4 regions of the Streptomyces sp. NPDC051822 genome follow, and region 4 is predicted to be linked to each of the others. Evidence: riboswitches for the same ligand, from Rfam matches in the RefSeq annotation. Region 4 holds a riboswitch; each other region holds the start of a gene.

The links. A riboswitch is a leader RNA that binds a small molecule or an ion and turns the genes downstream of it on or off. The one in region 4 is predicted to bind cobalamin.
Region 1: it holds a riboswitch for cobalamin, as region 4 does, so the genes downstream of both, ACIA8N_RS08175 (ribonucleoside-diphosphate reductase subunit alpha) here and cobN (cobaltochelatase subunit CobN) in region 4, are expected to answer to the same signal.
Region 2: it holds a riboswitch for cobalamin, as region 4 does, so the genes downstream of both, ACIA8N_RS00330 (cobalamin biosynthesis protein) here and cobN (cobaltochelatase subunit CobN) in region 4, are expected to answer to the same signal.
Region 3: it holds a riboswitch for cobalamin, as region 4 does, so the genes downstream of both, ACIA8N_RS29220 (energy-coupling factor ABC transporter permease) here and cobN (cobaltochelatase subunit CobN) in region 4, are expected to answer to the same signal.

Annotation. Positions count from the first base shown of each region.
Region 1 is NZ_JBITBZ010000002.1:515,646-522,789, reverse strand. Features, by position in the region: gene ACIA8N_RS08195 (GntR family transcriptional regulator) at 1-513, shown strand, start outside; gene ACIA8N_RS08190 (DUF3311 domain-containing protein) at 707-970, shown strand; gene mctP (monocarboxylate uptake permease MctP) at 967-2,592, shown strand; gene ACIA8N_RS08180 (GNAT family N-acetyltransferase) at 2,696-3,196, shown strand; cobalamin riboswitch at 3,234-3,384, shown strand; gene ACIA8N_RS08175 (ribonucleoside-diphosphate reductase subunit alpha) at 3,517-5,898, shown strand; gene ACIA8N_RS08170 (ribonucleotide-diphosphate reductase subunit beta) at 5,898-6,914, shown strand.
Region 2 is NZ_JBITBZ010000001.1:64,937-72,080, forward strand. Features, by position in the region: gene ACIA8N_RS00315 (hypothetical protein) at 1-46, opposite strand, end outside; gene ACIA8N_RS00320 (inorganic phosphate transporter) at 438-1,700, shown strand; gene ACIA8N_RS00325 (hypothetical protein) at 1,713-1,934, shown strand; cobalamin riboswitch at 2,055-2,187, shown strand; gene ACIA8N_RS00330 (cobalamin biosynthesis protein) at 2,221-3,207, shown strand; gene ACIA8N_RS00335 (cobyric acid synthase) at 3,204-4,712, shown strand; gene ACIA8N_RS00340 (putative cobaltochelatase) at 4,759-6,852, shown strand; gene cobO (cob(I)yrinic acid a,c-diamide adenosyltransferase) at 6,852-7,144, shown strand, end outside.
Region 3 is NZ_JBITBZ010000011.1:211,038-218,181, forward strand. Features, by position in the region: gene ACIA8N_RS29195 (MMPL family transporter) at 1-150, shown strand, start outside; gene ACIA8N_RS29200 (PP2C family protein-serine/threonine phosphatase) at 364-1,467, shown strand; gene dhaK (dihydroxyacetone kinase subunit DhaK) at 1,802-2,794, shown strand; gene dhaL (dihydroxyacetone kinase subunit DhaL) at 2,821-3,441, shown strand; gene ACIA8N_RS29215 (PTS fructose transporter subunit IIA) at 3,438-3,848, shown strand; cobalamin riboswitch at 3,886-4,120, shown strand; gene ACIA8N_RS29220 (energy-coupling factor ABC transporter permease) at 4,149-4,847, shown strand; gene ACIA8N_RS29225 (energy-coupling factor ABC transporter substrate-binding protein) at 4,844-5,290, shown strand; gene cbiQ (cobalt ECF transporter T component CbiQ) at 5,297-6,046, shown strand; gene ACIA8N_RS29235 (ATP-binding cassette domain-containing protein) at 6,046-6,921, shown strand; gene ACIA8N_RS29240 (NADPH-dependent 2,4-dienoyl-CoA reductase) at 7,018-7,144, shown strand, end outside.
Region 4 is NZ_JBITBZ010000005.1:435,625-442,768, reverse strand. Features, by position in the region: gene ACIA8N_RS19445 (S8 family serine peptidase) at 1-909, shown strand, start outside; gene ACIA8N_RS19440 (alpha/beta hydrolase) at 945-1,838, opposite strand; gene cobN (cobaltochelatase subunit CobN) at 2,017-5,640, opposite strand; cobalamin riboswitch at 5,679-5,814, opposite strand; gene ACIA8N_RS19430 (cobalamin biosynthesis protein CobG) at 5,905-7,144, shown strand, end outside.

The DNA of each region.
Region 1 (7,144 bases), on a different contig from region 4:
GCCAAGCCCAAGGTCTCCCAGGCCCTGCAACTCACCTCCTACACGGAGGACATGCGCGCCCAAGGCCTCGAACCGACCTCGCAACTCCTCGACATCGGTTACGTCACCGCCGACGACACGCTCGCCGGACTGCTCGACATCTCCACCGGCGGCCGGGTGCTCCGCATCGAGCGCCTGCGGCTCGCGAGCGGCGAGCCGATGGCGATCGAGACCACCCATCTGTCGGCGAAGCGCTTCCCCGCGCTGCGCCGGTCGCTGGTCAAGTACACCTCGCTGTACACCGCGCTCGCCGAGGTCTACGACGTGCACCTCGCCGAGGCCGAGGAGACCATCGAGACCTCCCTCGCCACCCCGCGCGAGGCCGGGCTGCTCGGCACGGACGTGGGCCTGCCGATGCTGATGCTCTCCCGCCACTCCCTCGACGGCCAGGGCGAGCCGGTGGAGTGGGTGCGGTCCGTCTACCGCGGCGACCGGTACAAGTTCGTGGCGCGTCTGAAGCGCCCCAACGGCTGAGCGGGTCCGCGGCTGAGCGGATCCGCACACCGGACGAGGGGGTCGCCGAGAATTCGGCGGCCCCCTCGTTTCGCATTTCCGGAACTTCCGTATGGCAATCACATCCGTTATACGGGCGGGGGTTCCGCGGAGCTGAAGCGTCCCCTAGATTTCCCCACCATTACCAAGGTGATCAGCGAGGGGACGAGGCACGATGCCAGAAGTGACACAAGGGAATCAAGGGAATCAAGGGACCATCACGCCCCTGCGGGTGGTTATCGCACTCTGCCTGTTCGCGCCGTTCGTGGCGATGCTCTGGGTGAGCTCCTACGCGAAGACCGAGCCGCTCTTCGCAGGCATTCCGTTCTTCTACTGGTACCAGATGCTCTGGGTGCTGATCTCCACCGCGCTCACCATGGTCGCGTACAAGCTGTGGCAGCTGGACCAGCGCGCCCGCAAGGGAGGTGACGCGCGATGAAGGACGGCGTGAACGGCGTCGCACTCGCCGTCTTCATCTTCTTCTTCCTGGCCGTCACGGTCATGGGCTTCCTCGCCTCGCGCTGGCGCAGGGCCGAGAACGAGAACAGCCTCGACGAATGGGGCCTGGGCGGCCGGTCGTTCGGCACCTGGGTGACCTGGTTCCTGCTCGGCGGCGACCTCTACACCGCGTACACCTTCGTCGCCGTCCCGGCGCTCATCTACACGGCGGGCGCGGCCGGCTTCTTCGCCGTGCCGTACACGATCCTGGTCTACCCGCTGATCTTCACGTTCCTGCCCCGCCTCTGGTCGGTCTCGCACAAGCACGGATACGTCACCACCTCCGACTTCGTACGCGGCCGCTTCGGCTCCAAGGGCCTCTCCCTCGCGGTGGCGGTCACCGGCATCCTCGCCACCATGCCGTACATCGCGCTCCAGCTCGTCGGCATCCAGGCCGTCCTGGACGTGATGGGCGTCGGCGGCGGCGAGGACACCCACTGGTTCATCAAGGACCTGCCGCTGCTCATCGCCTTCGGCGTCCTCGCGGCGTACACGTACTCCTCGGGTCTGCGCGCTCCCGCGCTCATCGCCTTCGTCAAGGACACGCTGATCTACATCGTCATCGTGGTGGCGATCATCTACATCCCGATCAAGCTGGGCGGCTTCGACGAGATCTTCTCCAAGGCGGGCGAGGCGTACGCGCAGACCAACGAGGCGACCGGAAAGCCGCGCGGCTCGCTCGTGCCCGGTGACGCCGGCCAGTGGACGTACGCGACGCTCGCGCTCGGCTCGGCGCTCGCGCTGTTCATGTACCCGCACTCCATCACGGCGACCCTGTCGTCCCGGAGCCGTGAGGTCATCCGCCGCAACACCACGATCCTGCCGCTGTACTCGCTGATGCTGGGCCTGCTCGCGCTGCTCGGCTTCATGGCGATCGCCGCCGGGATCCAGGTGAAGAACGGACAGCTCGCCATCCCGCAGCTCTTCGAGACGATGTTCCCGGACTGGTTCGCGGGCGTCGCGTTCGCCGCGATCGGCATCGGCGCGCTCGTGCCCGCCGCGATCATGTCGATCGCCGCGGCCAACCTCTTCACCCGCAACATCTACAAGGACTTCATCAAGAAGGACGCCACCCCGGCGCAGGAGACGAAGGTCTCCAAGCTGGTCTCGCTCCTCGTGAAGGTCGGCGCGCTCGCCTTCGTCCTCACCATGGACAAGACGGTAGCGATCAACTTCCAGCTGCTCGGCGGCATCTGGATCCTGCAGACCTTCCCCGCCCTCGTCGGCGGCCTGTTCACCCGCTGGATGCACCGCTGGGCGCTGCTCGCCGGCTGGGCCGTCGGCATGATCTACGGCACGGTCGCCGCGTACGGCGTCGCCAGCCCGACCCAGAAGCACTTCGGCGGCCACTCCACCGAGATCCCGGGCATCGGCGAGATCGGCTACATCGGTCTCACCGCCTTCGTCCTGAACCTCGTCGTCACGGTCGTCCTCACCTTCGTCCTCAAGGCCGTCAAGGCCCCCGAGGGCGTCGACGAGACCTCCCCTTCGGACTACACGGCGGACGCCGGCGACAAGGGCGTGCAGACCGAGATGCCGAAGCTCGGCGCCGACACCCACTGACCGCCCGCCCACGACCTGACGAAGGCCGTCCCGCCTCCCTCCGGGGGCAGGACGGCCTTCGCCGTTCTGGGAGCCGGCGGCCGGTCGGAGGCACACTGCCCTCATGGACTTCACGATCAGGGCGGTACGGCCCGAGGAGTACGAGGCGCTCGGCGAGCTGACCGCAGGGACCTATCTGAACGACGGGCTGCTGAAGTACGGGGCGGAGGACTTCTATCTGGAGGTGCTCAGGGACACGGCACGCCGGGCGCGCGAGGCCGAGGTGCTCGTCGCCGAGGAGGCCGACGGGCACCTCATCGGCGGGGTGACCTTCGCCACCGGGGGCACCCCCTGGGCGGACATCGCGGTCGCCGGCGAGGCCGAGTTCCGGATGCTCGCGGTCACCCCCGACGCCCGCGGCAGGGGCGTCGGAGAAGCCCTCGTACGGGCGTGCGTGGAGCGCGCACGGGCCCTCCCCGGGTGCGCGCGCCTCGTGCTCTCCACGGACGCGAAGATGGTCTCGGCGCACCGGATATACGAGCGCCTCGGCTTCGTCCGCACCCCGCACCGCGACTGGGAGCCCATCCCCGACCACACACTCAGGACTTACGCGCTGGAGTTCTGAGTCGCCGGGCGACACAACATGTGGGGGGCGCCAAGAGCGGCGCCCCCCACATGTATGCTCGACCTCGCTGTCGACGCAGGGGAATCCGGCGCGAATCCGGAACTGTCCCGCAACGGTGTGCTTCGTACGGATACGACGAGTTTCGTACGACGTGAGTCCGAGGACCTGCCGACAGCGCACCCGGTCCGTCCGTTCCGGGTGCCACTGACGTCCGGGCCTCGCGGAGTGGGCCGGTGGAAGCGTCGCGTCCGGCGTTACGGATGCCCGCCTGCCCGCCTTCCCCCGCCGCGGCCCCGAGCCGAGCGAGGGAGAGCCCCCACGTGACCATCGCGCCCGCCGATCCGGCTTCCGCCGAGGTTTCCGCGGTCGAGAGCGACGGCCCCGGGACCGTACTGCTGCGGACCCTGACCGACCTCACCGCCGATCTCCCCGACACCGACCCCGGCAAGGTCGCCGCCGCCGCGCTCCGCGGCCGCAGCGCCGCGTCGGACGAGGCGGAGCTGCGCGAGCTGGCCACCGAGGCGGCCGCCGGCCTGATCGCCGAGGACCCCGCGTACTCCCGGCTCGCCGCCCGGCTCCTGACGGTCACTATCGCCGACGAGGCGGCCGGCCAGGGCGCGGTCTCCTTCTCCGCCTCCGTCGCCACAGGTCACCGCGAGGGCCTGATCGCCGACCGCACCGCCGAGTTCGTCGCCCTGCACGCGGCCCGGCTCGACGCGACGATCGACCCGGCGGGCGACGACCGCTTCGGCTACTTCGGTCTGCGCACCCTCTACTCGCGCTATCTGCTGCGCCACCCGATCACCCGCAAGGTCATCGAGACGCCGCAGCACTTCATGCTGCGCGTGGCCTGCGGCCTGGCCGAGGACGAGAGCGTCCGCGCGCTCGACGAGGTGGCGGCCCTGTACGGCCTCATGAGCCGTCTGGACTACCTCCCCTCCTCCCCCACGCTCTTCAACTCCGGCACCCGCCACCCGCAGATGTCCTCCTGCTACCTGCTCGACTCCCCGCAGGACGAGCTGGACTCCATCTACGACCGCTACCACCAGGTGGCGCGCCTCTCGAAGCACGCGGGCGGCATCGGCCTCTCGTACTCCCGCATCCGCGCCCGCGGTTCGCTGATCCGCGGCACCAACGGGCACTCCAACGGCATCGTGCCGTTCCTGAAGACCCTCGACGCCTCCGTCGCCGCCGTGAACCAGGGCGGCCGCCGCAAGGGCGCCGCCGCCGTCTACCTGGAGACCTGGCACGCGGACATCGAGGAGTTCCTGGAGCTCCGCGACAACACGGGCGAGGACCAGCGCCGTACGCACAACCTGAATCTGGCGCACTGGATCCCGGACGAGTTCATGCGCCGGGTCAACGCGGACGCCGACTGGTCGCTGTTCTCCCCCGCCGACGTGCCCGAGCTCGTCGACCTGTGGGGCGAGGAGTTCGACGCCGCCTACCGCGCCGCCGAGGCGAAGGGCCTGGCCCGCAAGACCATGCCGGCCCGTGACCTCTACGGCCGGATGATGCGGACCCTGGCCCAGACCGGCAACGGCTGGATGACCTTCAAGGACGCCTCGAACCGGACGGCCAACCAGACCGCCGAGCCCGGCACGGTCGTCCACTCCTCGAACCTCTGCACCGAGATCATCGAGGTCACGAACGACGGCGAGACGGCCGTCTGCAACCTCGGCTCGGTCAACCTCGGCTCGTTCGTGGACGCCTCGACCCAGGACATCGACTGGGAGCGGCTCGACGCCACCGTCGGCACGGCCGTCACCTTCCTCGACCGGGTCGTCGACATCAACTTCTACCCGACCGAGCAGGCGGGCCGCTCCAACGCCCGCTGGCGGCCGGTCGGCCTGGGCGCCATGGGCCTCCAGGACGTCTTCTTCCAGCTGAAGCTGCCGTTCGACTCGGCGGAGGCCCGCGCCCTGTCGACGAAGATCGCCGAGCGCATCATGCTGGCGGCCTACGAGGCCTCCGCCGACCTCGCCGAGCGCAGCGGCCCGCTGCCGGCCTGGGACAAGACCCGTACGGCCCGTGGTGTCCTGCACCCCGACCACTACGACGTCGAGCTGAACTGGCCGGAGCGGTGGGCGGCGCTGCGCGCCCGCATCGCGTCGACCGGCATGCGCAACTCCCTGCTCCTCGCCATCGCGCCGACGGCGACGATCGCCTCGATCGCGGGCGTCTACGAGTGCATCGAGCCGCAGGTCTCCAACCTGTTCAAGCGCGAGACGCTGTCCGGCGAGTTCCTCCAGGTCAACTCCTACCTGGTCGACGAGCTGAAGCGGCTCGGCGTGTGGGACGCGCAGACCCGTGAGGCGCTGCGCGACGCCAACGGCTCCGTGGCCGGCTTCACCTGGGTCCCGGCCGAGGTGCGCGAGCTGTACCGCACGGCGTGGGAGATCCCGCAGCGCGGTCTGATCGACATGGCCGCCGCCCGTACGCCGTTCCTGGACCAGTCGCAGTCGCTGAACCTGTTCCTGGAGACGCCGACGATCGGCAAGCTGTCGTCGATGTACGCGTACGCCTGGAAGCAGGGTCTGAAGACGACGTACTACCTGCGCTCCCGCCCGGCGACCCGGATCGCCCGCGCCGCGCAGGCGTCGACGGCCGCCGCCACCATTCCCGTACAGCAGGCGACGCCCGACGCGGACGCCCTCGCCTGCTCCCTCGAAAACCCCGAGTCCTGCGAGGCCTGCCAGTAATGAGCACCAGCGACAACAAGAACCTCCTCGACCCGGGCTTCGAGCTGACCCTGCGTCCGATGCGCTACCCGGACTTCTACGAGCGCTACCGGGACGCCATCAAGAACACCTGGACCGTGGAGGAGGTCGACCTCCACTCGGACGTCGCCGACCTCGCCAAGCTCACGCCCGGTGAGCAGCACATGATCGGCCGTCTGGTCGCGTTCTTCGCGACGGGCGACTCGATCGTCTCGAACAACCTGGTCCTGACGCTCTACAAGCACATCAACTCCCCGGAGGCGCGCCTGTACCTGTCGCGCCAGCTGTTCGAGGAGGCCGTGCACGTCCAGTTCTATCTGACGCTGCTCGACACCTATCTGCCCGACCCGGCCGACCGCGCCGCCGCGTTCGACGCGGTCGAGGAGATCCCCTCCATCCGCGAGAAGGCGCAGTTCTGCTTCAAGTGGATGGATTCGGTCGAGAAGATCGAGAAGCTGGAGACGGCCGCCGACCGCCGCCGCTTCCTGCTGAACCTGATCTGCTTCGCCGCGTGCATCGAGGGCCTGTTCTTCTACGGCGCCTTCGCGTACGTCTACTGGTTCCGGTCCCGCGGCCTGCTGCACGGTCTCGCGACCGGCACCAACTGGGTGTTCCGCGACGAGACGATGCACATGAACTTCGCCTTCGAGGTCGTGGACACCGTCCGCAAGGAGGAGCCGGAGCTCTTCGACGACGCGCTCCAGCAGCAGGTCACCGACATGCTGCGGGAGGCCGTCGAGGCGGAGCTCCAGTTCGGCCGCGACCTGTGCGGCGACGGCCTGCCGGGCATGAACACCGAGTCGATGCGCGAGTACCTCCAGTGCGTCGCCGACCAGCGCCTCCAGCGCCTCGGCTTCCCCCCGGTGTACGGCTCGGAGAACCCGTTCGCGTTCATGGAGCTCCAGGGCGTCCAGGAGCTCACGAACTTCTTCGAGCGCCGCCCGTCCGCCTACCAGGTGGCGGTCGAGGGCTCGGTGGACCTGGACGAGGACTTCTGAGTTTTCGGATCAGAAGGCGAGGAACCAGTTCGTCCGCCCGGGCGCTGCCGTAAAGTCGCATGTCTCGTGGGCACTTGCCGCAGGGCGAACCCACGGGGCATGTCCCAGTGGCACACACCCTTGGGGGGATTCTCATGACCCGCATCGCTCGCACGCTCACGACGGCCGTCTTCACCGTTCTGCTGGTCGGCGGGACGGCCGCCGTCGCCGCCGCCGACATGGGCTGGCAG
Region 2 (7,144 bases), on a different contig from region 4:
CGAGCAGAGTGGTGACGGCCACTGCCGTCGCTGTAACCGGGCGCACGCTCCCAGTCTCGGCAGGGTGGGGAGGAGCTGCCACCGGACGGACCCGGACGGCCCCGGACGGGTGCCCGCGGTGGCCTCCGGGGCCGCGGGGCCCACTCCTGGGAGTGACGTGGGTCTCCTCGGCGGGGTCCCCCGGTCGGATGGTTCGGTCCAGGGAGCGGAACCGGGCGCCGGGGATGGGAACGGGGCGGGGCCCATGTGGCCGGTGTGGGCCCGGATTACCCCGGGTTGTGGGGTGACCGCATCGTGGACGGTCCGGCCGCCGGAGCCGTAAACGGAATCTCTTGACACCGGATCGAGACACCGTGCCGCCCGACCCAGTTCACCTTCCGTTCACCCAGGTTGCTTACGTTCGTCCAGCCACTGACGTCAAACGATTGCCTGGGTAAATGGAACACATCACGCTGCTGCTCGCCATTGTGGTCGTGACAGCTCTCGTGTTCGATTTCACGAACGGTTTCCACGACACCGCCAACGCGATGGCCACGACCATCTCGACCGGTGCGCTCAAGCCGAAGACGGCGGTGGCCATGTCCGCCGTGCTGAACCTCGTCGGCGCGTTCCTGTCCGTCGAGGTCGCCAAGACGATCTCCAAGGGACTCGTCAACGAGGAGGGCATCCAACCCGAGGTCATCCTCGCCGCGCTCGTCGGCGCGATCCTCTGGAACCTGGTGACCTGGCTGGTCGGACTTCCCTCCAGCTCCTCCCACGCCCTGATGGGCGGCCTCATCGGCGCCACCATCGCCTCGATCGGTGTCAGCGGGGTCAACGGCGGGGTCGTCGTCAGCAAGGTGCTCATCCCGGCGGTCGCCGCTCCGCTCGTCGCCGGCCTGGCCGCGATGTTCGCCGCCCGCCTGACGTACCGCATGGACAAGAACGCCGACAAGAAGACGACCGAGAAGGGCTACCGGGCCGGTCAGATCGCCTCCGCCGGTCTCGTCTCCCTCGCCCACGGCACCAACGACGCCCAGAAGACCATGGGCATCATCACCCTCGCCCTGGTCGCCGGCGGCGTCCTCGCGCCCGGCTCCAACCCGCCGGTCTGGGTGATCGTCTCCGCCGGCCTCGCGATCGCGCTCGGCACCTACCTGGGCGGCTGGCGCATCATCCGCACCATGGGCAAGGGCCTGACCGACCTGCAGCCGCAGCAGGGCTTCGCCGCCCAGACCAGCGCGGCGGCGGTCATCCTCGCCTCCTCGAACCTCGGCTTCTCGCTGTCGACCACGCACTCCTGCTCCGGCGCCGTCATGGGTGCGGGCCTGGGCCGCAAGGGCGGTGTCGTCCGCTGGTCGACCGCCACCCGGATGTTCGTCGCCTGGGGCCTGACCCTTCCGGCCGCGGGCCTGGTCGGAGCCGGTGCCGAGTACGTCGCCCGCCAGGGCGACTGGGGCGTCTACACCGTCGCGGCCTTCCTGGTCGCCTCCTGCCTCGCCATCTGGGTCATCTCCCGCCGCCAGGTGGTCGACCACACCAACGTCAACGACGTCGAGGCCGAGCCCGCGGGTGTGGTGACCACCGCCATCGCGGCCGTCACCCCGCCGCCCGCGGCCGGATCCGTCGCCGCCGTCGCGGACGAGGACCTCAAGACCACCATCCCCGCGCCGGCTCCCACCGACCCGGCCGCTCCCCCCGCCCCCGCCGCAGCGGTGTAAGGAACGAACGACATGAAGATCGACTGGGCAGCCCTCGGCTCCGTCTTCGGAGTCAGCCTCGTGGCGACCGTCGCGCTGGTGGGCCTCTTCACCCTGGGCATCATCGGCCTCTCCAAGCAGGAGCAGGCCGCCGCCCAGGGAGGCTCCGCCGCCCTGGCTCGCACGGGCGCCTACGCCTGCTTCGCCCTGTGCCTCGCGGCCGTGGCGTACGGCATCTACCTGATCGTCGTCTGACGGTCGCGGTCCCTCGGCCGGGCGGTCCGCACCTTCGGGTGCGGGCCGCCCGGCCGTCGTGTTTGTGGCGCTTCGCACAGTGACGCGACGCAGGTCAAGGGTGAGTTGACGGCTGTTCTCGGCCCGTGGTGGACTGCCGAGGCCATTACGGCGGCAGTAGAGGAAGTCCGGTGCGAATCCGGCGCGGTCCCGCCACTGTGACCGGACCCGAAGGGTCCGGGAGTCAGGAACTCTCGCCGCCGGTCACGTCGATCCAGGGCGCGGACCCTGAGTGAGGACATGCGCCATGCCCGGCCGCAGCCGCAGCCTTTCCAGAGCCAGTCGCCCCTTCCCGGACGGATTCGCGTACGGAGCGGCCGCCGGTCTCGCCGTCGACCTGCTCGTCGGGGACCCCCGCCGCGGACACCCCGTCGCCGTGTTCGGCCGGGCCGCCGCCGCGGTCGAGCGGCGCCTCCACCACGACCACCGCGGCTGGGGCGCCCTGCACACCGCCGTCTGCGCCGGCTCCACCGTCGCCCTGGGCGCGCTCGCCGCACGGGCCGTACGGAACAGGCCGGCCGCCGCCGTGGCCCTCACCGCCGCCTCCGTGTGGGCCGTCGTCGGCGGTACGACCCTGGGGCGGGAGGCCCGCGCGATCGGCGGGGCGCTCGCCGCGGGCGACCTGGAGGTGGCCCGCGAGCGGCTGCCGCACCTGTGCGGACGTGACCCGCAGTCCCTCGACGGACCCGCGATGGCCCGCGCGGTCGTCGAATCGGTCGCCGAGAACACCTCCGACGCCGTGGTCGGCGCCCTCTTCTGGGGCGCGGTCGCGGGCGTGCCGGGACTGGTCGGCTTCCGGGCCGTCAACACCCTGGACGCGATGGTCGGCCACAGGTCGCCGCGCCACCGGCGCTTCGGCTGGGCCTCGGCCCGGCTCGACGACGTGGCCGGCTGGCCGGGGGCCCGGCTGACGGCCGTGCTCGCGACCGTCGCGGGCGGGAACCCGCGCGGAGCCGTACGGGCCTGGCGGGCGGACGCGGCGAAGCACCCGAGCCCCAACGCGGGCCCCGTCGAGGCCTCCTTCGCGGGCGCCCTCGGCGTACGGCTCGGAGGGACCCTCTCGTACGGCGGACGCGTCGAGCACCGGCCGGTGCTCAACGGGGAGGGGCGGCCCGTCGAGGTCGCCGACATCGACCGGGCGGTACGACTGTCCCGCCGGGTCACCGGACTCACTCTGGCCGTCTGTGTGGGCGGCCGGCTGCTCGGACACGCGCTGAAGCGGAGGAACACATGAGGGGTGGGGGGCTGCTCGTCGCCGGCACCACGTCCGACGCCGGCAAGAGCGTCGTGACGGCCGGCATCTGCCGCTGGCTGGTCCGCAAGGGCCTGAAGGTGGCGCCGTTCAAGGGACAGAACATGTCCCTCAACTCCTTCGTGACCCGCGAGGGCGCCGAGATCGGCCGCGCCCAGGCCATGCAGGCGCAGGCCGCGCGGGTGGAGCCGACGGCCCTGATGAACCCGGTGCTGCTGAAGCCGGGCAGCGACCGTTCCAGCCAGGTCGTCCTGATGGGCAAGCCGGTGGGCGAGCTGTCCGCCCGTGGCTACCACGGAGGGCGGCAGAAGGAACTCTTCGAGCCGGTGATGGCGTGCCTGGAGGAACTCCGGGGCATGTACGACGCCGTGATCTGCGAGGGGGCGGGCAGTCCGGCCGAGATCAACCTGCGGCGCACGGACATCGTGAACATGGGCATCGCGCGGGCCGCGCGGCTGCCGGTGGTCGTGGTCGGCGACATCGACAGGGGCGGGGTCTTCGCCCAGTTCTTCGGGACGACGGCGCTGCTGAGCCCCGAGGACCAGTCGCTGGTGGCCGGATACCTCGTGAACAAGTTCCGGGGCGACGTGACCCTCCTCGAACCCGGCCTCGACATGCTCCACGGGCTGACCGGACGGCGGACCTTCGGCGTCCTGCCGTACGCCCACGGGCTCGGCATCGACGAGGAGGACGGGCTCCGGGTCTCGCTGCGCGGGGCGGTGCGCGAGTCGGTCGTCGCGCCGCCGTTCGGCGAGGACGTGCTGCGGGTCGCGGTCTGCGCCGTACCGCTGATGTCGAACTTCACGGACGTGGACGCGCTGGCCGCCGAACCGGGCGTCGTCGTCCGGTTCGTGGACCGTGCAGAGGAACTCGCCGACGCGGACCTGGTCGTCGTGCCGGGCACCCGGGGGACGGTCAAGGCGCTGGCATGGCTGCGGGAGCGCGGCCTCGCGGACGCGCTGGCCCGGCGGGCCGCCGAGGGGCGGCCGGTGCTCGGGATCTGCGGCGGCTTCCAGCTGCTCGGCGAGCACATCGAAGACGAGGTCGAGTCACGGGCGGGGGCCGTCGACGGGCTCGGGCTGCTGCCCGTACGCGTCCGGTTCGCGCGCGAGAAGACCCTCGCACGGCCGGTCGGCGAGGCGCTCGGCGAGCGGGTCGAGGGGTACGAGATCCACCACGGCGTCGCGTCGGTGGACGGGGGCGAACCCTTCCTGGACGGCTGCCGGGTGGGCTCCGTGTGGGGCACGCACTGGCACGGCTCCCTGGAGAGCGACGGGTTCCGGCGGGCCTTCCTGCGGGAGGTCGCGGCGGCGGCCGGGCGCCGGTTCGTGCCGGCCCCCGACACGTCGTTCGGGACGCTGCGGGAAGAGCAGCTGGACCGGCTCGGCGACCTGATCGAGGAGCACGCGGACACGGACGCGCTGCTGCGGCTGATCGAGGAGGGGGCCCCGGCGGGGCTGCCGTTCGTGCCGCCGGGCGCGCCGTGAGCATGACGACCGCCGAACATCAACGAGTTGAAGGAGTGACCGACCGATGAGCACCCGGTATCCGTTCACCGCCGTCGTCGGTATGGACGACCTGCGGCTCGCGCTGCTGCTCAATGCCGTCAGCCCGGCCGTGGGCGGTGTGCTCGTCCGGGGGGAGAAGGGGACCGCCAAGTCCACGGCCGTGCGGGCGCTCGCCGAGCTGCTCCCCTCCGTGCCGGTCGTCGCCGGCTGCCGGTTCAGCTGTGATCCGGTCGCGCCCGACCCCGGCTGCCCGGACGGGCCGCACGAGGCCGGGCCCGGTGCCGAGCGGGCCGCGCGGATGGTCGAGCTGCCCGTCGGCGCCTCCGAGGACCGGCTCGTCGGCGCGCTCGACATCGAGAAGGCGCTCGCCGACGGCGTGAAGGCCTTCGAGCCCGGGCTCCTCGCCGACGCGCACCGCGGCATCCTGTACGTCGACGAGGTCAATCTCCTCCACGACCACCTCATCGACCTCCTTCTCGACGCCGCCGCCATGGGCTCCTCGTACGTCGAGCGCGAGGGCGTCTCGGTGCGGCACGCCGCCCGGTTCCTGCTCGTCGGCACGATGAACCCCGAAGAGGGCGAGCTGCGGCCGCAGTTGCTCGACCGGTTCGGGCTCACCGTGGAGGTCGCCGCCTCGCGCGAGCCCGAGCAGCGGGTCGAGGTCGTCCGGCGGCGGCTCGCCTTCGAGGACGACCCGGCCGCGTTCGCCGCGCGGTGGACGGGCGAGGAGACCGCGCTGCGCGGCCGGATCGTCGCCGCCCGCGCCCTGCTGCCGCAGGTGACCCTCGGCGACGCCGTACTGCTCCAGATCGCCGCGACCTGCGCCGCGTTCGAGGTGGACGGCATGCGCGCCGACATCGTCATGGCCAGGACCGCGACCGCGCTCGCCGCGTGGGCGGGGCGCACCGAGGTCACCTCCGAGGACGTACGGCAGGCCGCGCTGCTCGCCCTTCCGCACCGGCGGCGGCGTTCGCCGTTCGACGCTCCCGGCCTCGACGAGGACAAGCTCGACGAGACCCTGGAGCAGTTCAAGGGGGACGAGCCCGAGGACGACCCGGAGCCCGACGGCCCCGGTGACGGCGGCCCCGGTGACGGCGGCCCCGGTGACGGCGGCCCCGGTGACGGCGGCCCGGACGGTGGCGGTCCCGGCGGGGGCATTCCGCCGCAGGGGGAAGGGCACGCGCCCGACGACGCACCGGCTCCGGGCGACGCACCGGCTCCCGATGACGCACCGGCTCCCGAGCCCGCGAGCGCCCGCGCCGGTGAGCGCGCCGCCGTCAAGGCCGCCGAGCCCTTCCGTACGAAGATGCTGAGCGTGCCCGGTCTCGGCGAGGGCGCGGCCGGGCGCCGCTCCCGGGCCCGTACCGAGCACGGCCGTACCACCGGATCCACCCGGCCCCGGGGCGCCCTCACCAAGCTCCACCTGGCGGCGACCGTGCAGGCCGCCGCCCCGCACCAGAAGGCGCGCGGGCGGACCGGCAGGGGGCTCGTGGTCCGCAGGGACGACCTGCGGCAGGCGACGCGGGAGGGGCGCGAGGGGAACCTGGTGCTGTTCGCCGTGGACGCGTCCGGCTCGATGGCGGCCCGGCAGCGGATGAGCGCCGTCAAGGGCGCCGTCCTCTCGCTGCTGCTCGACGCCTACCAGCGGCGCGACAAGGTCGGTCTGGTCACCTTCCGGGGCCGGGACGCCGAGGTCGCCCTGCCGCCGACCTCGTCGGTGGACGCCGCCGCCGCCCGGCTCGAACTGCTTCCGACCGGCGGTCGTACGCCGCTGTCCGCGGGGCTCCTCAAGGCCCACGACGTGCTGCGGGTCGAGCGGCTGAGGGACCCCTCGCGCCGCCCGCTGCTCGTCGTCGTGACCGACGGGCGGGCGACCGGCCGCGGTGCCGACCCGGTGGCGCTCGCCGCCCGCGCGGCGCGGCTGCACGCCGCCGACGGCACGGCGTCGGTGGTCGTGGACTGCGAGACCGGGCCGGTGCGGCTCGGACTCGCCGTGAGCCTGGCGTGCGAACTCGGCGGCACCGCCGTCAGCTTGGACGAGCTGCGCGCCGACTCGATCGCCGGACTCGTCAGAGATGTTCAGGGAACGCACAGGACCACTGCCAGGAGGGCCGCTTAATGCCGCAGGGACAGCCGACCGTCGTGCCCGACGACGGTCTCACCACCCGTCAGCGACGCAACCGCGCACTGGTGATGGTGCACACCGGCGTCGGCAAGGGGAAGTCGACCGCCGCGTTCGGCATGGCGCTGCGCGCCTGGAACCAGGGCTGGCCGGTCGGGGTGTTCCAGTTCGTCAAGTCCGCCAAGTGGAAGGTCGGCGAGGAGAACGCCCTCAAGGCGCTCGGCGAGACCGGCAAGGGCGGCACGGTCACCTGGAACAAGATGGGTGAGGGCTGGTCCTGGATCCAGCG
Region 3 (7,144 bases), on a different contig from region 4:
CCGGCGCTCGCCGCGCTGCTCGGCCGCTCGCTGTGGTGGCCGGTCCGGCCCGGCCGCACCGCGAGGCAGCCCTCGGCGTACGAGCCGGGGCGTCGGGCCGGCGAAACGGACCCCGCTGCGGTCCCGTACGACCGCGTCGGCACGAACTGATCGCCGCGCCGCGCAAGGTCGCGGCCTCGGCGTGGGACGCCGGTTCGACGAGGGACCACGCGGTCACGAGGTAGCGGGTGGGCGTTGGAAGCGCGGCCCTTCGTGCCGGTCGCAAGCGGTCGCGCCCCTCGCGAGCGGGCAGGCGTGCTCTGTCGCACGCGGAGCCCACTCGTCACGTCGCTGAGCGGGTCCCTCGCGGATACTCTGGGATTCATGATCGAGTCCGGACGGCTGCGGCTGCGGCTCCGTCGGAGCCACGGCCACGGCCACGGCACGCTCGTGCGGCTGTCGCCGGTGATTTTGACCGTCGTCATCGCCGGCCTGGCCTACGCCACTCCGCCGGAGATGGCCTTCAGCCGCCTCCTGCCTGCGGCGCCGGCTCTGGCCGCCGCCATGTGGCCGGTCCTCCCGACCGTCCTCCTCGGTACCGTCTGCCTCCTTCTGATGATCGGCCTCAGCTTCGTCTTCCCCGATCTCGGGACGTGGTGGACGTGCGGGGGAATCGTGGCGGTCACCGTGGCCGCCGCATACGGAAGCCATGTCCGGCTTCAACGGGAGCGCACGCTCTTTCAGGTACGGCTCGTCGCCGACGCGGCCCAGCAGGTGGTGCTGCGGCCCCTGCCCCACCGTTTCCGGAACGTCGAGATCGAATCGCTCTACCTCGCGGCCGCCGCGGAAGCCCGCATCGGCGGGGACTTCTACGAGGTCGTCGACACTCCGTACGGGGTACGGCTGCTCATCGGCGACGTGCGGGGCAAAGGCCTGCCGGCGGTGGGGGCGGCAGCGGCGATCGTCAACGCCTTCCGCGAGGCGGCACACGGCGAGGCCTCCATGGCCGACGTCGCACGCAGGCTGGACGCGAGCTGTGCCCGGCACAACGCCGCCCATCCACCCGAGGCACCGATGGAACGCTTCGCCACCGCGCTGCTCGTCGAGATCCCGCATCAAGGCGGCCACATCACCATCGTCAACTGCGGACACCCCCCACCCTTGATCCACAGCTCCAAGAACGTCCGCGTCCTCGAACCGTCCGTCCCGTCGCCTTTGCTCAGCCTCGCGGAACTGCTCGGCGACCAGTACCGTGCGGACGCCTTCGACTTCTCTCCCGGCGAAGTTCTCCTCCTCTATACGGACGGGATCGCCGAAACCCGCGCCCGGGACGGTGAGTTCTTCCCGTTGACAGCGTGGATGCGCCGACAGCCCCCCACACCTCCCCGTGATCTGCTCACGGCCCTGCACCACGACCTCCTCCGCCACAGCAGAGGCAGCCTCGACGATGACATCGCCGCCTTGGCCGTACGCCTGCAGACGCCGTGAGCCATGCCCGTGGGCGAGGTGTCGCTCCACGAGCCAACGAGACCCTCACCGGCGCCGATGCCTCCCGCCACTTCGTCGGGGCACTCCTGGCTGCGGCTGAGTACCGCCAGTGCCGGCGGCGCAGGTGACAGGTCACGCCTTGCGGACTCTGGAATCAGATCCACCGGGATCCGGTCCCGGACGCACCGGTGCGCGCATACGATCTCGCGTCGATAATTGCGTCACCCCCCGTCCGTCACCACGAACCGCCAAGATCACCTTCTCGCCTCACGTGCCCTGACCTGCCAAGACCCGGCTCAGCGCCCTTGCCTGCTCATCTCACCAGGAGGTAACCATGAGGATGCTCATCAACGTTCCCGAGACCGTCGTCGCCGACGCCCTGCGGGGGATGGCCGCCGCTCATCCCGGGCTCACCGTGGATGTGGAGCGGCGGGTCGTGGTGCGGCGGGACGCTCCCGTGGCGGGGAAGGTGGCGCTGGTCTCCGGCGGTGGGTCCGGGCACGAGCCCTTGCACGGCGGGTTCGTGGGGCCCGGGATGCTGGCGGCCTCGTGTCCCGGTGAGGTGTTCACGTCGCCCGTGCCCGATCAGATGGTGCGGGCCGCCGCTGCCGTCGACAGTGGCGCCGGGGTGTTGTTCGTCGTCAAGAACTACACCGGTGACGTGCTGAACTTCGAGATGGCCGCGGAGCTCGCCGAGGACGAGGGCATCCAGGTCGCCAAGGTCCTCGTCGACGACGACGTCGCCGTCACGGACAGTCTGTACACGGCGGGCCGGCGCGGAACCGGCGGCACGCTGTTCGTGGAGAAGATCGCGGGCGCCGCCGCCGAGGAGGGCGCGCCTCTTGAGCGGGTGGAGTCGATCGCCCGCCGGGTCAACGAGCGCTGCCGGTCCTTCGGTGTCGCCCTGAGCGCCTGCACCACCCCCGCGAAGGGCAGTCCCACGTTCGACCTCCCCCCGGGCGAGCTGGAGTTGGGCATCGGCATCCATGGCGAACCGGGCCGTGAACGGCGGCCGATGATGACGTCCGGGGAGATCGCGGACTTCGTCGTCGACGCCGTCGTCGAGGACCTCCGCCCGTCCGGTCCTGTGATCGCCCTGGTGAACGGGATGGGCGCGACCCCGCTCCTGGAGCTGTACGGCTTCAACGCCGAGGTGCAGCGCGTACTCGGTGAGCGGCGGGTGCCGGTGGCCCGTACGCTCGTCGGGAACTACGTGACCTCGCTCGACATGGCGGGCTGCTCGGTGACCCTGTGCGAGGTGGACGAGGAGCTCCTTCGCCTGTGGGACGCGCCCGTGGAGACGCCCGCGCTGCGCTGGGGCCGGTGAGTCGGGGCATGGGAGAGGGGACCGGCATGACGGAGACCTTCGGTGTGGACTTCCTGGTGCGGTGGCTGGCCTCGGTGGCCGAGGTCGTCGACCGTGAGGCGGACCGGCTCACCGAGCTGGACTCGGCCATCGGGGACGCCGACCACGGCGCCAATCTGAGGCGGGGGTTCGCCGCCGTCACCAAGGTCCTGGCCGAGGAACCGCCCGCGACTCCCGGCGCGGCGCTCACCGCCGCCGGGCGGCAGCTGATCTCCACGGTGGGCGGCGCGTCGGGACCGTTGTACGGGACGCTGCTGCGCCGTACCGGCAAGACGCTCGGCGACGGGGACCGGGTCGGCCGGGAGCGGTTGGCGGAGGCCCTCGGGTCGGGTGTGGCCGCCGTGTCGCAGCTGGGGGGTGCCCAGGTGGGCGACAAGACGATGCTGGACGCGCTCGTTCCGGCGGTGGAGGGGCTGCGGGCGTCGTTCGGGGCGGCCCGCGCCGCCGCCGAGGAGGGCGCCCTCGCGACCGTACCGCTGCGGGCGCGCAAGGGCAGGGCCAGCTATCTGGGCGAGCGGTCGGTGGGGCACCAGGATCCGGGGGCCACCTCCTCGGCGCTGCTGTTCGCCGCGCTCGACGAGGTCGCCCGTGCCGAGGGGGCGTCATGAGTGCCGGGCCCCGCGTCGGCATCGTGCTCGTCTCGCACAGTGCCGCCGTCGCGACCGCCGTGGCCGAGCTCGCCCGTGGACTCGCCGGCGGCGGAGACCTGGCGCCGGTCCTCCCGGCCGGCGGGACCCCGGACGGCGGTCTCGGGACGAGTTCCGAGCTGATCCGCTCCGCGGCCGAGGCAGCGGACCGGGGCGCCGGTGTGGCGATCCTGGTCGATCTGGGGAGCGCGGTGCTCACCGTGAAGGCACTGATCGCCGAGGGCGACGAACTGCCCGAGAACTCCCGTCTGGTGGACGCGCCGTTCGTCGAGGGCGCGGTCGCCGCGCTGGTCACGGCGAGCGCGGGCGGCGACCTCGACGCCGTGGCGGCGGTGGCCTCGGAGGCGTACGCCTACCGCAAGGACTGACTGCGTGGAGTGAGCGCGAGGCCGCACCGCGTGGCGACCGTGTTGTGATGTACCTGGTCAACGCACTAGGGTCGCAGGGCCTTGGTGTACGGGAAACCGGTGCAGTACCGGTGCGGCCCTCGCCACTGTGATCGGGATGTCCGGCTCCACCCCCGCGGGAAGCACCCTCGGGGAAGCCACTGGACCGCGACGGGAGACCGTCGGGGTGTGGGAAGGCGGAGTCGGACGTATGACCGTCAGCCAGGAGACCGGCCAAGGTGCGTTGTCCATCCACGAGGTGCTGGAGAGGGTCTCCCAACCATGCATATAGCCGAGGGGTATCTGCCCCCTGTGCACGCGGCCGCCTGGGGCGTCGCGTCCGCGCCGTTCATCGTCCACGGGGTCCGCGCGCTGACCCGCGAGGTACGGTCCAATCCCGAGTCCACCCTTCTGCTCGGCGCTTCCGGCGCCTTCACCTTCGTCCTGTCGGCGCTCAAGCTGCCGTCGGTGACGGGTAGTTGTTCGCATCCGACCGGTACCGGTCTGGGTGCGATCCTGTTCCGGCCGCCGATCATGGCGGTCCTCGGGACGATCACCCTGCTGTTCCAGGCCCTCCTGCTGGCCCACGGCGGGCTGACCACCCTCGGCGCGAACGCCTTCTCGATGGCGATCGTCGGCCCGTGGGCGGGGTACGGGACGTATCTGCTGCTGCGCAGGACCGGTGCGCCGCTGATGGTCGCCGTCTTCTTCGGCGCGTTCGTCGCCGACCTGTCCACGTACTGCGTGACCAGCGTGCAGCTGGCGCTCGCCTTCCCGGACCCGGCCGGCGGTGTGCTCGGGGCGCTCGCCAAGTTCGGCGGGATCTTCGCCGTGACGCAGCTCCCGCTCGCCGTGAGCGAGGGACTGCTCACGGTGCTCGTGATGCGGCTGCTCACCCAGTCCAGCAAGGGCGATCTGATCCGGCTCGGCGTCCTCGGCGGACGCACGGCGGAGCGACGCGAGGAGGCGACCGCGCGATGAGCCGGAACACGAAGATCAACGCCCTGCTGCTGCTCGTCGTCGCGGCGCTCGCGGTCCTGCCGCTCGCGCTCGGGCTCGGGGACCACAAGGAGGAGCCGTTCACCGGGGCGGACGGGGAGGCGGAGACGGCGATCACGGAACTCCACCCGGACTACGAGCCGTGGTTCAGCCCCCTGTACGAGCCGCCGTCGGGGGAGATCGAGTCGGGACTGTTCTCCCTCCAGGCCGCGCTGGGCGCCGGCTTCCTGGCGTACTACTTCGGGCTGCGGCGGGGCCGCAGGCAGGGGGCGGCGCTGGCGAAGGAGGCCGAGGAGAAGGCTGTCGGGGCGCAGGAGGCCGAGGCGGGAACGGCCGGGGTGGCCGAGGTGAAGGCCTCGCCGGACGGCGGCGGCACGGGCTCGGGCGGTACGCGCTCCGTGACCGTCGACGAGCCGGGCGCGTAGCCGCCGATGCTGCCGATCGACGCGGCGGCGCACAGCAGTCGCTGGCGCCGCCGTCACCCCGCCGAGAAGGCGCTGCTCGGCTTCGGTCTGACCCTGTGCGCGGTCTCCCTGCCGCCGTGGCCGGGCGCCCCGCTCGTCGCGGCGACCACGCTCGCGGTCCTGCTCGGTCCGGCCGGTGTGCCGGGCCGGGCCCTGTGGCGGGCGTTCCGCGTCCCGCTCGGATTCTGTGTCACGGGCGCGATTCCGCTGCTCTTCGCGGTGGGCGGCGACCGCGGGTTCGTCGCGCTCGCGCCGGAAGGTCCGGTGCAGGCGGTCGAGCTGCTCCTGCGGACCGCCTCGGCCTCGCTCGGGGTGCTCCTCTTCGCGTTCACCACGCCGGTCTCCGACGTCCTGCCCCGGCTCGTCCGGGCCGGGGTGCCGGCTCCGGTGGTGGACGTGGCGCTCGTGATGTACCGGATCATCTTCCTGCTGCTCGACTCCCTGTCGAAGATCCGGCAGGCACAGGCGGCCCGGCTCGGGCACACCACCCGGGCCGCGACCTGGCGCTCCCTCGCCGGCCTCGGAGCGACCACGTTCGTACGGGCCTTCGACCGGGCGCAGCGGCTGCAGTCGGGGCTCGCCGGGCGCGGGTACGACGGCACGCTGCGGGTGCTCGTGCCCGCGTGCGCGCTCTCGCGCCGGTTCCTCGCCGCGACGGGCGTCCTGCTCGCGGGGCTCGTCGCCCTCACCCTCGTACTGGAAAGGCTGCTCCCGTGATGCCCACGAAGGCTCCCTCCCTTCCGCCGCCCGTCGTGGAACTGGTGGGCGCCGGCTTCGCCTACGAGGACGGGCCCGCGGTCCTGTCGGGCGTGGACTTCGCGGTGGCGGAGGGCCGCGCCGTCGCGCTGCTCGGCCGCAACGGCGGCGGCAAGACGACGCTCCTCCGGCTGCTCAGCGGCGGCCTGCGGTGCGGGAGCGGGTCGCTGCTCCTGGACGGGGCGGAGGTGGCGTACGACCGGAAGGGACTGACCCGGTTGCGGACCACCGTGCAGCTGGTGGTGCAGGACCCGGACGACCAGCTGTTCGCGGCCTCGGTCGGGCAGGACGTGTCGTTCGGTCCGACGAACCTGGGGCTGCCGGAGGAGGAGGTACGGCTCCGGGTGGCGGAGGCCCTGGAGGCCCTGGACATCACGGCGCTCGCGGACCGGCCCACGCATCTGCTGTCGTACGGGCAGCGCAAGCGGGCCGCCATCGCCGGGGCCGTGGCGATGCGGCCGCGGGTGCTGATGATGGACGAGCCGACGGCCGGGCTCGATCCGCACGGGCAGGAACGGCTGCTCGACGCCCTGGGGCGGCTCCGGGAGGCCGGTACGACGGTGCTGATGGCGACGCACGACGTGGATCTGGCGCTGCGGTGGGCGGACGAGGCGGCGGTGCTCTCCCCCGCGGGCCTTCGGACCGGTCCGGTCGCCGAGCTGCTCGCGGACGACGCGCTGCTCGACGCGGCCCGGCTCCGGCGGCCCTGGGGCACGGCCGTGGCGCGGCTGCTGCGGGCGCGGGGCCTGCTGGGCGCGGACGCGCCTGAACCGCGGACGCCGGAGGATCTCGACGCGTGGCTGGGGGCCGCGGCGGCATCGGTGGTTACCGAGTAGTAGAAATCACGTCCCCGTTCTTCTGCAACTAGTTGCAGAACAGGAAGGAGGTCCCCTACAACTGAGGTCGACGTTCCTGCGCGAGGAGGCGCCCCCATGACCCCGTACCCGCATCTGCTGAGCCCGCTCGACCTGGGGTTCACCACCCTGCCCAACCGGGTGATCATGGGGTCGATGCACGTCGGCCTCGAAGAGACCGAGCACGGCTTCGAGCGCATGGCCG
Region 4 (7,144 bases):
GGCTGCGGCGGCGACGACGACAAGCCCGACCCGCTGCTCGGCCAGCAGTGGGGGCTCGACGCGCTGAAGCAGCCCGACGCCTGGCAGACCTCCAAGGGCGAGGACACCGTCATCGCCGTCGTCGACACCGGCGTCGACCCCGACCACCCCGACCTCGAGGGCCGGCTCGTCGACGGCTACGACTTCGTCGACAACGACGACGAGCCCAAGGACCTGAACGGCCACGGCACCCACGTCGCCGGCATCGCCGCCGCCCACACCGGCAACGGCATCGGCATCGCGGGCGGCGCGCCCGGCGCCAAGATCATGCCGGTCCGGGTACTCGGCGCGGACGGCAGCGGCAGCGACGCGAACATCACCAAGGGGATCATCTGGGCCGCCCAGCACGGCGCCGACGTCATCAACCTCTCCCTCGGCGAGTCCGGCCTGATGGCCCGTCTCCTCAAGGGCGGAGTCCTCAACCAGGCCATCTCCGTCGCCGCCGGCAAGGGCGCGGTCGTGGTCGCCGCCGCGGGCAACGACTCCACCCTGCTCCAGCCCTACGAACTCGACACGCCGGTCCTGGTCGTCAACGCGGCCGACCCCGGCGGCATGCCGGCCGCCTTCACCAACTTCGGCGCCCAGAACGCCGTCTCGGCGCCGGGCGTCGACATCCTCTCGACCCTCCCCACCTACCCGACGAAGGAGACCCTGAAGAACACCTCGGGGTACGGCAAGCTGTCCGGTACGTCGATGGCCTCCCCGTACGTCTCCGCCGTGGCCGCGCTCCTGCACCACCAGGGCCTGGAGCCGGCGGCCGTCATGCGGGCGATCCGCGACTCGGCCTCGAACCCGCGGAACCTCCCCAAGCTGGGCCTCGGCAACGTCGACGCGGCGGCGGCCGTGAAGGCTGCCGCCGAGAAGAACTAGGCGCTGCCTCCAGGGCCTGGTCCCAGAGACAGGTCCTAGTTGCCGCCGCTGTCGTCCAGGGCGGCCCGCAGTGCCTCCGCGAACTCCACAGGGGCGCCGTGCTGGCCGAACTCGCCGCCGAGGAAGCCGCCGTGGTGGCTCGGGAAGACGGCGAGCGGGGTGCCGAGCCCCTCGGCGACGGCGGCCGCCGCGCGGGCCGCGAACTCGCCCTCGGACTCCTTCCCCGCGGCGACGACGATGCGGGTCGGCGCGGCGCGCAGGGCGGTGAAGTCGGGGCGGTAGGAGGTGCAGCCGCGCATGTTCTGGCCGAGCAGCGGGTCGCCGCGGGAGCCGTCGTCCTCGGCCGGCAGGCCGAACGCGCCCGGGGACGGCGCCGGCTCCTCCGCCCAGTTCGCCGGGAACAGGCCCTTCCGGCTCGTCAGCGCGAGGAACTTGGCCATCCCGGGCCCCCAGCCCTCCCGCAGGTAGGTCGCGCGCACGTCCGCGCAGACCCCGAGCACGGCCTCCCGGTCCGGGACGACCTGCGCGGTCGGCGGCTCGTGGGCGACGAGGGTGCGCACCAGGTCGCCGCGCCGGGCCACCAGGGCGAGGGCGTTGACGGCGCCGCCGCTGCTCGCGAAGACGTCCACGGCGCCGGCGCCGAGCGCCTCGATCAGCCGGACCAGGTCGTCGGCGTGCTCCTCGGGCAGCGTCTCCGCCGCGCCGTCGGTGCGCTCGCTGCGGCCCACTCCGCGCGGGTCGTAGGTGACGACGGTCCGGTCGGCGAAGTGGGAGGCGAGCGTGGTGAAGCCGGTCGCGTCCATGGGGGAGCCGATGAGCAGCAGAGGGGTTCCCGCTCCGGTTCCGGTGCCGGTTCCCTTTCCGGGGCGTACGTCGTAGCGGAGGGTGGCGCCTGCGGTGTCCAGGGTGCGGGTGTCGGTCTCGGCCATGAGTCTCTCCTCGGTGGTGGGACGGTCAAGGGGTAGACCCCCGACACCGCGGGAACTCATCGGTCGCGCACGCCCTCCTCGCGGTGGCCGCCCTGGTCCTGCGCATGGCGTCTACCTGACCGGCCCCACCCACCGACCCCCGTGCGGCGGGCGAGGCCTCCGGCGAACCCGCCGACGGCTAGTCGTCGTCCGAGGAGCCCTCGAGGTCGCCCTCGGTCTCCAGGAACACCTGCCGCAGCGCGGCCAGCGTCTCCGGGTCCGGCTTCTCCCACATGCCGCGCGACTCGGCTTCGAGGAGCCGCTCCGCGATGCCGTGCAGGGCCCACGGGTTGGCCTCCTTCAGGAAGGCCTGGTTCGCCGGGTCGAGGACGTACTCCTGCGTCAGCTTGTCGTACATCCAGTCGGCGACCACGCCCGTCGTGGCGTCGTAGCCGAAGAGGTAGTCGACGGTCGCCGCCAGCTCGAACGCGCCCTTGTAGCCGTGGCGGCGCATCGCCTCGATCCAGCGCGGGTTGACCACGCGGGCACGGAAGACCCGGGAGGTCTCCTCGACGAGCGTGCGGGTGCGGACGGTCTCCGGGCGGGTCGAGTCGCCGATGTACGCCTCGGGGGCCGTGCCCTTGAGCGCGCGGACGGTCGCCACCATGCCGCCGTGGTACTGGAAGTAGTCGTCCGAGTCCGCGATGTCGTGCTCACGGGTGTCCGTGTTCTTCGCCGCGACCGCGATCCGCTTGTACGCCGTCTCCATCTCGGCGCGCGCCGGGCGGCCTTCCAGACCCCGGCCGTAGGCGTAGCCGCCCCAGACCGTGTAGACCTCCGCGAGGTCGGCGTCCGTGCGCCAGTCGCGGGAGTCGATCAGCTGGAGGATGCCCGCGCCGTACGTGCCCGGTCGGGAGCCGAAGATACGGGTGGTGGCGCGCCGTTCGTCGCCGTGCTCGGCGAGGTCGGCCTGCGCGTGTGCCCGCACGTAGTTGTCCCCGGCCGGTTCGTCCAGGGACGCGACCAGCCGTACGGCGTCGTCCAGGAGGCCGATGACGTGCGGGAACGCGTCACGGAAGAAGCCGGAGATGCGCAGCGTGACGTCGACGCGGGGGCGGCCGAGCTCGGCGAGCGGGATCGGCTCCAGGCCGTTGACCCGGCGCGAGGCCTCGTCCCACAGCGGGCGGACGCCGAGCAGGGCCAGCGCCTCGGCGACGTCGTCGCCCGCCGTGCGCATCGCGCTCGTACCCCAGAGGGAGAGCCCGACGGACGTCGGCCACTCGCCGTTGTCGGTGCGGTAGCGCTCCAGGAGCGAGTCGGCGAGCGCCTGCCCGGTCTCCCAGGCGAGCCGGGACGGCACGGCCTTCGGGTCGACGGAGTAGAAGTTCCGGCCGGTCGGCAGGACGTTGACGAGGCCGCGCAGCGGGGAGCCGGACGGGCCGGCCGGGACGAATCCGCCGTTCAGGGCGTGCACGGCGTGCGTCAGCTCGTCGGTGGTGCCGGCCAGGCGCGGCACGACCTGCTCGCAGGCGAAGCGGAGGACGGCGTGCACCTCGGGGCCGTACGCGGCGGCGACCGCGGGGATCGCCTCGACCGACCAGTCCGCGGCCTCCATCGCCTCGACCAGCTCGCGGGCCTTCGCCTCCGCCTCGTCGGCGGTGGTGCGGGTGGCGGCCGACTCGTCCAGGCCGAGCGCCTCGCGCAGGCCCGGCAGCGCCTGCGTGCCGCCCCAGATCTGGCGGGCGCGCAGGATGGACAGCACCAGGTTGACCCGGGCCTCGCCCTCCGGTGCGCCGCCCAGGACGTGCAGGCCGTCACGGATCTGGGCGTCCTTGACCTCGCACAGCCAGCCGTCGACGTGCAGCAGGAAGTCGTCGAAGCCGTCGTCCTCCGGGCGCTCCTGGAGGCCCAGGTCGTGGTCGAGTTTGGCGGCCTGGATCAGGGTCCAGATCTGGGCGCGGATCGCGGGCAGCTTCGCCGGGTCCATGGAGGAGATCTGCGCGTACTCGTCGAGCAGCTGCTCCAGCCGGGCGATGTCGCCGTACGAGTCGGCGCGGGCCATCGGCGGCACCAGGTGGTCGACGAGGGTCGCGTGGACGCGTCGCTTGGCCTGCGTGCCCTCGCCCGGGTCGTTGACCAGGAAGGGGTAGATCAGGGGGATGTCGCCGAGCGCCGCGTCCGGGCCGCAGGCGGCGGACAGGCCGGCGTTCTTGCCGGGCAGCCACTCCAGGTTGCCGTGCTTGCCCAGGTGGACCATGGCGTCGGCACCGAAGCCGCCGTCCTCCGCGCGGGCCGCGATCCAGCGGTAGGCCGCGAGGTAGTGGTGCGACGGCGGCAGGTCGGGGTCGTGGTAGATCGCGATCGGGTTCTCGCCGAAGCCGCGCGGCGGCTGGATGAGGATCAGCAGGTTCCCGCGCCGCAGCGCGGCGAGGACGATGTCGCCCTCCGGGTTGCGCGAGCGGTCGAGGAACATCTCGCCGGGCGGCGGCCCCCAGTGCTCCTCGACGTGGCTGCGGAGCTCCTCGGGGAGGGTCGCGTACCAGCGCTTGTAGTCGGCGGCCGGGATGCGGACCGGGTTGCGGGCGAGCTGCTCCTCCGTCAGCCAGTCCTGGTCGTGGCCGCCGGCCTCGATGAGGGCGTAGATCAGCTCGTCGCCGTCGCCGGACACCAGGCCGGGCAGCTCCTCGGCGGGACCGAAGTCGTAGCCCTCCGCGATCAGACGGCGCAGGAGGGAGACGGCGGACGCGGGGGTGTCGAGGCCGACCGCGTTGCCGATGCGGGAGTGCTTCGTGGGGTACGCGGAGAGGACGAGCGCCAGCTTCTTGTCGGCGTTCGGGATGTGCCGGAGGCGGGCGTGGCGCACGGCGATCCCGGCGACGCGGGCGGCGCGCTCGGCGTCGGCGACGTACGCGGGCAGGCCGTCCTCGTCGATCTCCTTGAAGGAGAACGGGACGGTGATGAGCCGGCCGTCGAACTCGGGGACGGCGACCTGGCTGGCGGCGTCCAGCGGGGAGAGGCCCTCGTCGTTCTCCTCCCAGGCGGCGCGCGAGCCGGTCAGGCACAGGGCCTGGAGGATCGGCACGTCGAGCGAGGCGAGCGCGCCCGCGTCCCAGGCCTCCTCGTCGCCGCCCGCCTGCGCCTCCGCGGGCTTGGTGCCGCCGGCGGCGAGGACGGTGGTGACGATCGCGTCCGCGCCGCGCAGGGTGTCGAGCAGCTCCGGCTCGGGGGCGCGCAGGGACGCCACGTACAGCGGGAGGGCCTGCGCGCCGGCGTCCTCGACGGCCTCGCAGAGGGCGCCGACGAAGGCGGTGTTCCCGCTCATGTGGTGGGCGCGGTAGTAGAGCACGGCGATCGTGGGACCGTCGGTCGTCCGGGGGGTGCGCTCAAGAGGGCCCCAGGTGGGGGCGGCGGCGGGGGCCTCGAAGCCGTGACCGGTGAGCAGCACGGTGTCGGAGAGGAAGCGGGCCAGCTGCTCCAGGTTCGCGGGGCCGCCGTGCGCCAGGTAGGCGTGCGCCTCGGTGGCGACGCCGATGGGGACGGTGGACGTCTCCATCAGCTGGGCGTCGGGTGCCTGTTCGCCGCTGAGGACGACGACCGGCTTTCCGGCGGCGCGGACCGCGTCGAGGCCGTCCTCCCAGGAGCGGAGCCCGCCGAGGAGGCGTACGACGACGAGGTCGACGCCGTCGAGGAGGCCGGGCAGTTCGGCGAGGGGAAGGCGGGCGGGGTTGGCGAAGCGGTACTCCACCGGGCCGCCGGCGGAGGCGGCGTTCGCCGCGCGGGCGCTGAGCAGGTCGGTGTCGGAGTGCGACAGCAGCAGAAGCATGGCGAGCGCAGGCCTTCCTCGGGGTTGTCCGCGCCCCGGGTGGTCGTGTGGATGGCGGGGAGTTCCTGACTCACCCGTTCCGTTTCCGGGCCGGGCTCACAGTGGCGGGACCGCGCCGGATTCTCACCGGGCTTCCTCCCCGGGGTCCTGGGACCCCATGCCGTCTGCATAGTAGATCGTGCCGTCGGCGGGCCGGGGCGGGCCGGGGAGTCGGCCGGATCACACCCGGTGGCCGGGCGGTTCCCCGTGGGTATGCTCGCCGCCATGCCGCCCACCCCGCACACGACGCCCGAACCGGGCGAAGCTCGCATACGGGACCGAGGCGACGCCTGCCCGGGGGCGCTGCGCCTGCACCCCGCCGAGGACGGCCGCCTGGCCCGACTGCGCCTGCCCGCAGGCCGACTGACGTCCCGTCAGGCCGAGGCCCTCGCGACGGCGGCGGAGACCCTGGGCGACGGGCGGATCAGCATCACCTCGCGCGGCAACGCGGAGCTGCGCGGCCTCGCGGACGACTGCGGAGCCGCGCTCGCGGCGCTCCTCGCCGAGGCGGACCTGCTGCCCTCCCCCACCCACGAACGCGTCCGCAACATCGTCGCCTCGCCCACCTCAGGACTCGACAGACGCGACGAACGCAGCCGCGCGGACGTGCAGTTGTGGGCGCGCGACCTCGACGCCGCGCTGTGCGCCGAGCCCCGGGCGGCGGCCCTTTCCGGCCGTTTCCTCTTCGTCCTGGACGACGGGCGCGGGGACGTGGCCGGGCTCGGCGGCGATGTGAAGTTGATCGCAGACGCGGACGGGACCGCCGTGCTGTGGCCCGGCGGCCGGCAGGCCTTCCGGCTCGCCGCCGACGACGCCGTCCGTGCCGCCCTCGCCGCCGCCCTCGCGTTCCTGGACGCCGCCGACGCGGCCGGGACCGGGGCCTGGCGGCCCCGCGAACTCCCCGCCACCCACGTCCCCGACTGGGCCGCGGCCCTGGCGTCGGCCGGGATCGCCGCCGAGGCCGTTCCCGTACCGCCGACACCGCTCTCCGCGCCGCCAGGACCCGGGGCGCTCGGGGACGGCCACCTGTACGTCCTCGCGCCGCTCGGCCGGCTGACCGCCGCCCAGCTGCGGGCCCTGCTGCCCGCCGACGAGGTCCGGTTCACCCCGTGGCGCGGGGCGGTCGTCGTGGGCGCGGGGCCCGAGCGGCTCCGGGACCTGGAGGCGTACGGGCTGATCACCCGCCCCGACGCCCCCGGCGCCGGGGTCACCGCCTGCACCGGACGGCCCGGCTGCGCCAAGTCCCTCGCCGACGTACGGGCCGACGCCCTCGTCGCGCTGCCGACCCCGCTCCCGGGACCGCTGCCCGTGCACTTCTCCGGGTGCGAGCGGCGCTGCGGACACCCGCACGGCACCTGGGTCGACGTCCTCGCCACCGGCGACGCCTACCTGGTGGACGGCGTCCCCGCCCCCCGTACCTCCCTGTCAGAAGCCGTCGCGGCGGCCCGCGGCCCGGCGGCACCCA